2 regions of the Pseudoalteromonas sp. TAE56 genome follow, and region 1 is predicted to be linked to the other one. Evidence: riboswitches for the same ligand, from Rfam matches in the RefSeq annotation. Region 1 holds a riboswitch; the other holds the start of a gene.

Region 1 (6,358 bases):
ATGTTAGTAAAAAACTTATAAAGCTCGGTGCCTTGGTTAACACTCGCTGAGGCAAAGTGCAAAATGGCAATTGCATCGCAATCTAGAGTAAGTGTCTGCAGTGGTTGCTCGCTTAAGTAGCGTTCCATCCGTAAAATATTAGCAATAGGCTCACCAGCTTTAATGTGCCCGCCAAGTGGTGCTATGTATTCAACCATACCGCCAATGGGGGCGTAGTAAGCAAAATAGTCATCTAAATTACACGCATAACGAGTAATATCAGCAGGGGTATTCGTTGCGTTTTGCAGTACGCGCTTATGATTTAAGTAACTTAAAATACTGTTTGCATCGTGTAGTGCTTCTTTTAAGTCTATTTTTTCTTGGCTGCCTAGCTCTACAGTAAATGCTTCTACGGGAATGGTTAATTCACGGCCTTGCTCGCAAAGTGCATCACTTAAATGCCACCATGGGCAAAAGTTAGCTTCGTCCATAGCGCCGTCAAAATCACTCGGAATAAGCAGTACATGTTCAATATTAAAATAGCGCGCGCTGTCGGTTGCATAAGTTGGGCAATACAAGTGTTTGCTTGAAATAGGCCCCGTGTGTAAATCGAGTACTATATCAGCCTGATGAGCGAGCTTTTGTAAGTTAAGCGCAATGCGTTTACCCGTATTAAGTAAATAAGCAGGGCCGTTGAGTTTGCTGTCTACTTCGTCAATAAGCGCCTGTTTAAAGTTACTTTTTAATGTAGCGTCATCATACTGAGTATGATTTTGTGCAAACTGCGTCACTAAATTTTTATTGTAGTGGTACATGCGATTCCAATTAGTACCCGTAATCGGGTCGAACCTACCAAGGGTAAACTCGCCAGATTTTTGATTGCAACCAATTGGGTTGGCATAGGGTACTAATGTAATATCGCCATTAAGATTAAGGTGTTTTAATTGCTCAAGTAGCTGAAAAATAACCGCGTTACCTTGCACTTCAGCGCCATGCATATTGGCCTGAATATAAACACTAGGTCCTGTGCCATCGCCTTTTAAGCGATAAACAGGAATTGTAAGTGGTAAGCCGTTTGCAACTTCCCCTACTACAATGTCCTCTTGGCTGATGTGGGTTGTATTACTCATAGTTATTACCTTAAATAATGACTGGCATTTTCAGCTTGGCGAACACAGGTAAGCTCACCGTTTTGCAAGGTATACTCGGCAGCTAGCTCGTGGCATAAAAAATACGGCATACTTTCGGTAAAGCCGTAAGCACCGCATTGGCTAAACACTAGCCAGTCGTGCTCATTTAAATCGCTTGGTAGGTTATGCTCACCCAAGCAATCAAGCGCGGTACAAAGCGGCCCGTATAAAGTGACCGCTTGAGTTTTTGCACTGGACTCGCGCAGTAATGCAGCAGGGAAATCTTGGCTGGTAACAGCGGGGCGCAATAGGTGATTTATACCGCCGCTTAAAATGACTTGTTCTTGATTGTAGTTTTGTTTGCGTTCGACTACTGGGTTGGCGTAATGACCGCATTCGCCAACGGCATAGCGACCAAGCTCCATCCACAACTCTTCTACACCCGCATCATTTTTAATTTTAGCGAGCGCCTTTATTAAGTCATCCCAATCAAGTGTTGTTTCGCTTTGTGTATAGGGAATACCTAAACCACCACCTAAATCGAGAATTTTAAGGCTAATATTTAAATCGCCGGCAAGTTGGCTAAGTGGTGCAATCATTTGTGACCACAATTCGCTTAGCTTTTGCGTGCTAAGCATGTTGCCCCACTGAAAAATATGTAAGCCGTCAAACTTAAGTGCAGGGTAGTCGGCTACATTAAGTGCTTGCCATTCATTACAACCCAAACCAAATGGGGTAAGGCTGTCGCCACCCAATGGGTTTTTTTCACCTTCAGGCCAGCGCAACTGTACACGTAAAAGTACTTGTAACTGCGTGTTTTGTAGTTGTGCTTGTTGGTTTAACCAACGGACTTGATTGAGGCTTTCGGCTACAAATATACGTACGCCGCGCTCAATAAAGTGTTTAATTTGTTTGGGGCTTTTTGCAGGCCCCGTGTTGAGCACGCGCTGTGAGCTAATACCTTGTGCTAATACTTGCTCAAGCTCACCTTTACTTGCTACGTCAAAATTAAAACCGGCGTTGTCTAAGCTTTGAATAATTTTAGACAGTGGGTTTGCTTTTACCGCGTACCACAGTTTTACATCGGTTTGCGCAACTAAACGCGCAAGATGCGTGTTTAGTTGATCTAGGTCGTAAACAAAAAAAGGTGTATCAAGTTGTTGTGTAATAGTATTTACAGCAGTTTTGATAGGCGTGCTCAAAAAGCTCATTATCGTAAAACCTCTTCAAGTAATAATGATGCATCGCTTTGTTCGTCGCGGTATTTGACAATTAACGCACACGACATACTTAAGCCTTGCTTGCGTGCCCATTCGTTTGACGCAGGACGAGAGCCCGGTATTACAATGGCATATTCAGGAATAGGCTCGCCTTTATCTAGTTGGCGCTCGTTTACGCAGTCGTAAACTGGAATAGTCGCAGATAAACGCACGCCTGGTGCAAGCACTGCACCTTTTTTAATGACTACCCCTTCAACAATAACGCAGCCTGCGCCAATAAATGCATCGTCTTCGACAACTACTGGGCTTGCACCAATTGGCTCAAGTACACCACCAAGCTGCACTGCTGCACTTAAATGTACGTTTTTACCTACTTGTGCACACGAGCCAACTAATGCGTGGCTATCTACCATTGTGCCTTCGTCGATATATGCACCGATGTTTACATACGCTGGTGGCATAATAATAGTGCCTTTAGCAACATAAGCACCACGGCGAACACTAGATCCACCCGGCACCATACGTACGCCATCATCAGTACTAAACTCTTGTGGAGCTAAGTTGTGTTTATCAACAAAACCGCCTGCAAACTCAGTATTAGTGCCATTTTTAAAAGCTTCTAAAATGCCTTTTTTTACTTCTACGTTAGCTTGCCATTGGCCGCTTTCGTTTTGTGATGCTGCGCGTACTGCGCCCGATTCTAAATTATTTAATAGTTCTAACCAGCTCATTATAAAAACCTGTATTTAATGCCAAGATAAAATGGTGTTGTTTGCAGTTGTGATGCAATCGGTTTGAGTTAACTCAAGGTGTGTTAAAGGTGGACGAAGTTGCGGGCTGCTTAAGCGGCCTTGCAAATGCATCAATACCTTTACGGGAATGGGGTTTGCGACAGCAAATAGGCTATTAATGGCACTAGTCCACTGAGCAAATAAATTAGGATGTTGACCACTTAAACTGCGTTTAACAAACTCGTGAGTTTGTGCGGGCCATGCGTTTGCAGCTACCGACACTAAGCCTTTTGCACCTGCTTGTGCAAAATAAGGCATTAGCGCATCGTCGCCACTAAAAATAGCTAAATTAGGCGCAGCTTGGCGGTAAGCTTCAAACTGAGCAATGCTGCCGCTCGCTTCTTTTAACGCCCATAAATTTTTATTATTTTGTAAGTTTTGAATTGTTGCCGTTGGGATGCTAACAGCACTACGCCCCGGTACGTTATAAAGCATACACGGGTGAGCACTTGCATTAAGTAGGCTTTCAAACCAATGAGTTTGGCCTATAGCGCCGGGCTTTGCATAAAGGGGTGAGCCAAGTAAAAAGCTATGAATGGGTAGTGTATTACAATAGTTAACCCACTCAATTTGTTGCTTTAAGTTACTACCGCCCACAGCAACCATTAATGGTACCGCTGGTTTTAGCTGGCATACGTATTCAACAATGGCTTGCTGCTCTTCTTGCGTTAGCGCCAAGCCTTCGCCCGTACTACCAAGTAGTAGAATACCGTTATGTGCCGCTTCTTGCTCGCTAACCAGCTTAGTTAACGTGTTGTAGTCAACATCGCCGTGTTGATCAAATGGCGTAACAAGCGCGGTCCACAATGAGTAGTCGTTTAAATTGAAGTTGTTGATCATCTCTCACGAACTTATAAGTTATTCGAAGAGTTAAAAAGCTTTATGGAAGGAGCCGCATTAACGTCGTTCGAACTAATAATTCGAAGAGCGAATGGGCTTAAAATAATAGGGCGCACGGCCTTAATATTTAAGACCAGAAGCTCTCCACCAAACTAATAAGCTGCTTGTTATAAACAGCTATTGGTGACAGTCGCTAGGGTTCAACCTAGTCGCCCGAAATAAACACTTCGCAAAAGTGATTACTTCTCGGCGTTAATTCCCCTCACGTATGCTCACTGGAGTTTGCGCTCCTAACATACACTACCTGAATAACGCACCTCTTCTAGCCCTTTGCACCTGTTTGTAGAGTAAAAACTTACAAACCGCTGCAATTTAAATAGGGTAATTACGGCGATTAAAGCATTTTAGCCGTCTAGGTGTCAAGCTACTAAATACATATTCATTCATCCATAATGGGAGTGGTTACGTATTGGGTGCTTTTCTCGTACACTAGCAATATAAGTAGTGAGGTATTTAATTAGTATGGAAAAATTTAGCGATATTTATAAGCGAGCGGTAGAGCGAAAAGGCTCTGAAAAGATGCTTAAGTTATTACTTGCAAAACCGCTATCTAAAAAACAACTAAGCACGTTAAGTGACGACGATTGGCTTGAAGAATTTACTCGAAAAGTATTTCAAAGCGGCTTTTATTGGTCAGTAATTAATAATAAGTGGCCGGGCTTTAGAGAGGTTTTTTGGGATTTTAGTGTTGATAAATTATTAATGATGCCACCCGATATGCTGGAACAAAAAGCAACGGATGAGCGAATTGTTCGTAACTATAAAAAAGTAAAAACAATTACCGAAAATGCTTACATGATCCACGAAATAGCACAAGAACATGGCAGTTTTAGCCAGTTTGTCGCTAATTGGCCAACAGACGATATTATTGGTTTATGGGCGTATTTAAAAAAGCATGGTTCGCGTTTAGGCGGAAATACAGGACCTTATGCGCTACGAGCACTTGGTAAAGATACTTTTTTACTATCACGCGATGTAGAGAATTATTTGCGTGCTCATAAAATTATAGACGGCGGCTTACAAACCAAAAAATCACTGAGTGCAGCCCAAGCCTTTTTTAATGAAATGCAAAAGCAAAGTGGTTTAAGTATGCAAGAGCTAAGCTTAATTGTGGCCTATGGTGTAGGTGATAACCGCGTGGGTATAAGTCAGCAATAATAGGAATTACCATGAAATTAGTGCCAAGATACACAGATATTGCGGAAAACTTCGCGATTGAAGATTTCCCTGCAAGTGTTGCCTCCCCTCAGTTATTGCTGTGGAACGAGAGCTTAGCAAAACAGTTTAATATTAATGTCGCTGATGATTTACGTGCTAATACTTTTAGCGGTAATGAAAAGCAGGCGATTCCTGCAGTAGCACTTGGTTACTCTGGGCACCAATTTGGACATTTTTCACCACGTTTAGGTGACGGACGAGCCCACTTATTAGGGGCTATTACTGACAATGAAAACCAGTTATGGGATATTCAATTAAAGGGCTCTGGCGCTACTCCTTATTCAAGAGGGGGTGATGGCCGTTGTGCACTTGGGCCCGCTATTCGTGAATACGTAATGAGCGAAGCAATGCATGCACTAGGCATTAAAACTACCCGATGTTTAGCGGTCGTTGGCAGCGGTGAAACGGTTTATCGTAACCCACCACAAGCAGGCGCAATAGTTACTCGTTTAGCAACCAGTCATATCCGCGTTGGCTCGTTTCAATATTTAGCGACGCAAGGCGATGTTGAAGGGCTTAAAAATTTAGCTGATTTAGCTATAGAGCGACATTATCCAGAAATAACCGACACAGGACCACAGCGCTATTTAGCATTTTTAGGCGGTGTGATTAAAAACCAAGTTAAGCTAGTTGTGAGCTGGATGCGTGTTGGCTTTATTCATGGAGTAATGAATACCGATAATACGCTAGTGAGCGGAGAAACCATTGATTACGGCCCCTGCGCCATGATGAATAATTTTGATTTTGACACCGTATTTAGCTCTATCGATAAACAAGGTCGGTATGCCTTTGGGAATCAGCCAAATATGGCTAACTGGAACTGCGCACGCTTGGCCGAGAGTTTAATACCACTTATTAATAATAATGACGAGCAGGCTGTTACGTTAATGACGCCATATATTAATAGCTTTGCTGAGCAATTTAATATTGGGTTTACTGCTATGTGGGAACAAAAACTGGGTTTAAATGAATCTAGCAGCAGTGATGGCGAGTTAATCGCAGAGTTGTTAACACTATTAAAAGATAACCAGCTCGATTACACCAATACTTTCGATGTGCTTACTGAATCCTTAAAAGGAGAAACAGTCGTACCTGAGTCGCTAATTGAATGGAGAGCTAA
Region 2 (6,358 bases), on a different contig from region 1:
ATAATAAAAGCCACGGCTGTCGCGTTTTAAATCGTTACCTAGGGCGGTAAATAGGGCGGTGTAGTCTTCTATGTGTTGGTCAAGCTCTTGCCACATTACGTTGTCTTGCTCGCAAATGTGATAACCCGCTACTAATTTTTTATTTATGGCTTGTAGATGGGTTAGCTCGTCTAAGTTTATGTGTGTCATGGTTTATTTACCTGCCTTTGAATCTGGCTGAGGCTCTGAATTAAATGGATATAAAGAAAAGTGCTGACCGGCAATTTTTACGCGGGCTTTTTCATCACTTTGAATTATTTTAATATCGCTGTCGCTAACTAATTTTTGATACAAAAATAGCATTTCGTCGGCATCGAGATCTGGGTAGCTTTCGTCTAAAAATTGCAGCAAGGGCTGCGGCTTTTTGCGTTTTTTATTAAAGCGCTTGGCAAAACTGGTTTTAACATCGTTGTAGTCAGGAATATTAGGCGTAACAAATGCAGGCACGTCTTGTTGATCTGGCAATTGGTATTCTTCGTGTTCAAACTCCACCAAGCTTGCCATGTAAGCCACAATATGGCGTTGCTGACCAAGTGAATATCGCTGTGCGTCGCTTACAAAATGTGGCTGCACCGCACTTAGCATGTTGTCTACGCCATTTTTACGCACAAGCCCGAGTACTTTAGCTGCTTGGCGAGTAATTAAGTTATTACGGCGTAACTCTTCGCGCAGCGGCATAAGCATATCGGCACTTTTACGTAAGCTTTCTCGACCCACTAAATGCATTTCGAGTATACGGGTACGTAATTGCTCAAGCATACGTTTGTCGTTGTACGCTTTACCTGAGCGCTCAATGTGCAGTATTTGCTTACTTATTTGCTCTTCAATGAGGGTAAAACACGCATGAAATTCACCGCGAATATCAACCATTTCAAGCATTGGCTCTATGTATTCGTCAAACGCTTCTATTACCGCTTTATAACGCTTTTGCAGCGATTGCACTGCATTATTAGATTTAGCTTGTTCAACAATATTTAAAATAGCGTTTTCGTTGTGCGTATAGAGCTTCATTATTTTACGCACCCGATCATCCATAATGCGGCTGTAGCGGCGTAAATCGTCAAAGTCTTCTATTTCACCAGCGTTATCTAGGCGATTTCCTAAACGTGCAAGGTCGTCTACTAATACGCTAATTTCTTGCGCTAAGCCTAAATGCTCTTCTTGCAGTAAAAACGTAGCAAAGTCGGCAATGGCACGATTTATTTCAAGCTGTGAGGATTTAGCCAGTGGAATTAAAATATCTTGGTTTAACAAACGATTTGTTTCTTTATAAATGCGTTCGTTTGACCACGTAGGCTGCTTTTGCTTAATCGCGTTTTGTACGTCTTTTAGGCTAAAGTCAGCCATTTTAAAACGTTTAAATAATAGCTCTAATACACCCCAATGTTCGGTTATGGTGTTTAGCAGCTTTTTAGCTGGGATCATAAGGGGTTACAACATCCTAGTATTTTATTATTGAGTTCTTTTAGATGACTCATTATTACGTATTTTTAATTAACCTTGTCTGTATATAGTATTCGTTTTTAAGACCATTTAATAATAGTTTTTGCATAGAGGCAGTGCTAAAATTCGCGCCGAAAATAGGCACATGAAATGGAACGTTATTTGTGTGTTCTTTAAAACTATATCAAAGGTTGTTTAACTACCATGGTTTCCTCGATTATTCTAACCCTGATAGCGATTGCATTTTTACTGATCGTTATAGAAGATATAATCCATGTTAATAAAGCTAAAACCACGCTGTTTTTTGGTACGCTTTGCTGGATTCTTCTTTTTATATACCCTCTACACGGGCAAAGCCCCGATACAGTTCAACACCTCCTAAATGAAAATATTTTAGAAATTGCCTCATTATGGTTATTTTTAATGGCTGCAATGACCTTTGTAGCGTATTTAAATTCAAAGGGGTTTATAGAAAACATTGTGCACCGCGTTATGCCAAAAAGTATTGGCGAAAAAAAGCTGATGTTTTTGGTGGGTGGTTTTGCGTTTTTGTTTTCGTCGATTTCAGACAACGTAACAGCGACGCTTATATCGCTTGCGGTTGTTATGTCGTTAAAACTTGAACCTAAAAAGCTTATTAAATATGCCACGCTTATTGTGTTTGGAGTTAACTCTGGCGGGGTATCGCTAATAACAGGTGACGTAACCACGCTAATGATATTTTTAGATGGCAAAGTAACCATAGGTCATTTATTACTCCTTATAGCGCCAGCTCTTGCAAGCGTTATGCTGTTAGCCGCGTTGCTGTCTATCGGTATGAAAGGGCGTGTTGAGTTTGCTGGTGCAGGTAAAACCCGCATTGAAAAAACCGACATAACCATTGCTGTTATATTTTTATCTACCGTAGTGAGCACACTTATGCTGAGTGTAATTTACAGCGTACCGCCTTTACTCACCTTTTTGTTTGGCTTATCAGTCATGTTTTTAGTAGCGCAATTTTTAATGCGCAAAAAAGACATTAACAAAGACATAATCGATTTTGTTCGCGATATAGAATACGACACATTATTGTTTTTTGTAGGTGTACTTTTACTTGTAGGCGCACTTAAAGAAATTGGTATGTTGAGTAAATTTACCGACCTATATACGGTAATGGCACCTGAGTACGCAAACTACTTAATGGGCATATTATCAGCAGGGGTCGATAACGTACCGCTTACCGCTGCTTTATTAAAAGCCGATATAGTAATGAGCCAACAGCACTGGTTGTCGTTTACGTATGCAACGGGCGTGGGCGGTTCAATGCTTATTATTGGTTCGGCTGCGGGCATTATTGCCATGAGCAAAGTTAAAGCGCTTACCTTTATGAGCTACTTGCGCTTATCGCTGCATTTATTAATTTGCTACACCGTAGGTTATGCAGGCTCGTATTACATGGGCAGTTTTATCTAATTTAAGTGCTATTAATTATTAAAACGCTTGACAGCTAGACGTCTAAACGATAACTTTCAAAGCCCCGCTACTTAGTGGGGTTTTGTTTTATTAGCCACTGGTTAATAAAGCATTCAGAAGAGGTGCGATACTTAGGTACTTAATGTTAGGCGACGAAAGCCGATGATCATTAAGGAGGGAAGTACTCGCCGAGGAAAATAATGATACGTCGTCATTGTTTTTCGGTTTATGGGGCTGAATCCTCAAAACTGTCACCAATATAGGTGGAGAGCTTCTGGCAGTGGACTTATCTTCAAGCATTCCTTTGCCAAGTTCTTCTTGTTTTATTGCGATTTGGATATCGCGAAAGGAGACTAAATGACTACCCAATCAGCGCCACAAACAGTGCCTAAAATAGAGTTAAGCGCAAAATCAGATTACATCGTTGCCAAATTTGGCGGAACCAGTGTTGCAAACTTTGAAGCGATGAGTCGCTGTAGCGAAATTATTGTTGCAGATAAAAGCGTACGTATTGTTGCCGTGAGCGCTAGTGCCGGCGTAACTAACCATTTAGTTGCACTGTGTAAATCAAGTATTACCCCAAGTGAGCGCCAAGAACACATAAACGGCGTGCTTGCTATTCAACAAACTATTTTAGATGAGTTATCGCTTGATGCCGATTTAGCGATTGGCTTTAACGAAACCCTAAAAGCATTTCAAACATTGGCTCAAGAGACACTAACAACCGATCAGCAACACGATGAGCTACTTAGCTTTGGTGAGCGTTTGTCGTCGTATTTGTTTGCACAGGTACTGCGTTTAAATGGCTTAAATGCCGATCGTTTTGATGTACGCAAGGTGCTTAAAACCGACAGTCAATTTGGTAAAGCAACGCCTAATGTTGCCGCTACAGCGCAAGCTGCTAAAGAACATTTAATTCCGTTATTAGACGCTCAAGTAATTGTTACTCAGGGCTTTGTTGGCAGTGACGAATACGGCCAAACAACAACGCTTGGACGTGGTGGTTCTGACTATAGCGCTGCACTTTTAGCTGAAGCAATTAACGCTAAAAGCGTGCATATTTGGACCGACGTAGTGGGCATTTTTAGCACCGACCCGCGTTTGTGCGCAAAAGCGACGCCCATTGCACGTTTAAGTTTTGACGAAGCCGCTGAAATGGCAACCTTTGGCGCAAAAGTATTACACCCAGCGACTATTTTACCAGCAAGCCGTAGCCACATTAACGTGTTTGTAGGTTCTAGCCGCGAGCCTGAGCGTGGTGGTACATGGATTGAGCGCGAAAAATCGCAGCAACCAGGTATACGCGCAGTAACGCAACGTAAAAACCAAATATTGCTTACGCTTAAAAGCCCAGAAATGCTACTCGCTAGTGGCTTTTTAGCACGCGTATTTACACTATTAAGTGAATATAATATATCGGTAGATTTGGTGACCACATCAGAAATCAGCGTAGCTATAACCCTTGATAACGCGCAAAACGCCTCGCGTCCAGAGCTTGACCAAGAATGCCTCGATAAGCTTGCTGAGTTTTGCCATGTGTCGGTAGAAAACAATTTAACACTGGTAGCACTTATTGGCTCTGAGATTCAATTACGCCAACACGAAATGAACTTAATGAGTGTACTAAAAGACTTTAACATTCGATTAATTTGCCACGGTGCTAGTAAGCACAACCTGTGCTTTTTAGTAGAGCAAACTGAGTCAGATAACGTAGTACAGTCTATTCATAGCCGTTTATTAGAAAACGATTTTGCTGCGTAAATCGAGCTTATTCAGGAAAGCGATTTATTAAAGTACTTAATAAATTCAGTTAATAAATTCAGTTAACAAAATCAGTTAATAAAAAGCATCGCCAGTCGATGCTTTTTTTATGCACCACACTTACATCAAAACAAACATTACTGTCACTGCTATCAGCTACAGTAACGCGATTACTGCAAGCACTGAGCTTTGCACTATGTAATTCGTCAAACACATTAGGGCTAAGTAGTTTTGCAATAGGGCGGCTGGTGGCTTTAGCAAGTGACTCTTTTAATGTCCAAATTCTAAAAAACGTATCCGCTTGGGCTTGGGTATTAGTGGGCATTGTAATAAGTGTAATTTCATCATTATGATAAAAATGCTTAGCGAGCTTTTCAAATGGGCGCTTTAAGCTTACTTTTTCAATATCAAAACCAAACTCACTTTTACCAAGGTTAAGCGCAACCCCAACTAAACCATGCGAGTGCGAGATACAGGTATTAATAACATCATCACTTACATGTACTTGCAGCTTTGAGCTTGCCTCGTCAAATTCTGTACTCATTTTATTAAGGGCTACGTGCGCATGTTGCGGCTGCGTTATTTTAATAAGGTGCTTTAACAATAACCGCGTAGCTAAATACTCTTGTTTAGCTTGCGGGCTTTTGCGGCGGTTTATAATGGCTAACTCAACCGGGCTTAAGCAATCGGGCAAATTAAAGTCACTTAGCTCAAGTGTTTTAGCATTAAATAATAAAATACTGTTACTAGCTAAAGGCAAATTTGCAAATTGAGTTGAAGTAATACTCAAGGCGTTTTTAAAATAGTGTTCAGTCATAAAAGCCCTAAAGCAAAAGAAGTCGCTGATATTGTGAGCGGTTAACGCCCCTAATAAAGGCTGGGTACAATTTTATTACTCAGCTGGCATGAAATATGGTTTAATTCACAATAATCAAAATAATAACAGATTTGTAGATGTATGGCACAAGTGCGTGATGGGTTTCAAAGCCGACTTGGTTTTGTTTTAGCCGCTGCTGGCGCAGCAGTGGGTTTAGGTAATATTTGGGGTTTTCCTACGCAAGCGGCCAACCATGGCGGCGGTGCATTTTTACTGGTTTACTTTATTGTTATATTTTTACTTGCGCTCCCTGCGCTGTATACCGAACTTTATTTAGGCCACAAAGCACAAGCTAATCCGGTAAAAGCATTGGGCGATGCATGGCAAAGCACTAACCGCAAAGTAGGCGCAACAGCAGGTTATATTGGTCTTGCGGGCGCGGTTGTTATGCTAAGTTTTTACTCAATAGTAGCAGGGTGGATGCTCTCCTACGCTATTGAACCCATAACAACCTTTTTAGGTTTCACAGGCGCAAGCGAATTTTTACATAGCGACTCAGTGCTTCGTAATTTTGTATTTACGCCGCTTATGCTTATTTTAACTGCCAGTATTATTTTAAAAGGTGTTAAATCGGGAATCGAAACCTGGTCGCGCCGTTTAATGCCACTGCTACTCATATTGCTTGTTGGTTTAATTGCCTACATTGCAACACTCGATGGCGCAAGTGAAGGCTTTGCCGCATATTTAATTCCTGATTTTAGCCAAATACTCGACCCTAACTTAATTATTGCCGCAATGGGGCAAGCGTTCTTTTCGCTCTCGTTAGGTGTGGGTTGTATGATGATT

What was found. Region 1 has a riboswitch for lysine ahead of dapA (4-hydroxy-tetrahydrodipicolinate synthase). Riboswitches for the same ligand answer to the same signal wherever they lie in the genome.
Region 2: it holds a riboswitch for lysine, as region 1 does, so the genes downstream of both, lysC (lysine-sensitive aspartokinase 3) here and dapA (4-hydroxy-tetrahydrodipicolinate synthase) in region 1, are expected to answer to the same signal.

The regions. Positions count from the first base shown of each region.
Region 1 covers NZ_AUTN01000138.1:52,488-58,845, forward strand. The annotation lists gene L656_RS0116550 (succinylglutamate desuccinylase/aspartoacylase family protein) at 1-1,109, opposite strand, end outside; gene L656_RS0116555 (PLP-dependent decarboxylase) at 1,115-2,320, opposite strand; gene L656_RS0116560 (2,3,4,5-tetrahydropyridine-2,6-dicarboxylate N-succinyltransferase) at 2,320-3,060, opposite strand; gene dapA (4-hydroxy-tetrahydrodipicolinate synthase) at 3,076-3,960, opposite strand; lysine riboswitch at 4,090-4,290, opposite strand; gene L656_RS0116570 (DNA-3-methyladenine glycosylase I) at 4,483-5,178, shown strand; gene L656_RS0116575 (protein adenylyltransferase SelO) at 5,190-6,358, shown strand, end outside.
Region 2 covers NZ_AUTN01000109.1:13,505-19,862, forward strand. The annotation lists gene L656_RS0113090 (condensin complex protein MksE) at 1-189, opposite strand, end outside; gene L656_RS0113095 (hypothetical protein) at 193-1,464, opposite strand; gene nhaD (sodium:proton antiporter NhaD) at 1,687-2,934, shown strand; lysine riboswitch at 3,044-3,216, shown strand; gene lysC (lysine-sensitive aspartokinase 3) at 3,292-4,695, shown strand; gene L656_RS0113110 (4'-phosphopantetheinyl transferase family protein) at 4,754-5,512, opposite strand; gene L656_RS0113115 (sodium-dependent transporter) at 5,654-6,358, shown strand, end outside.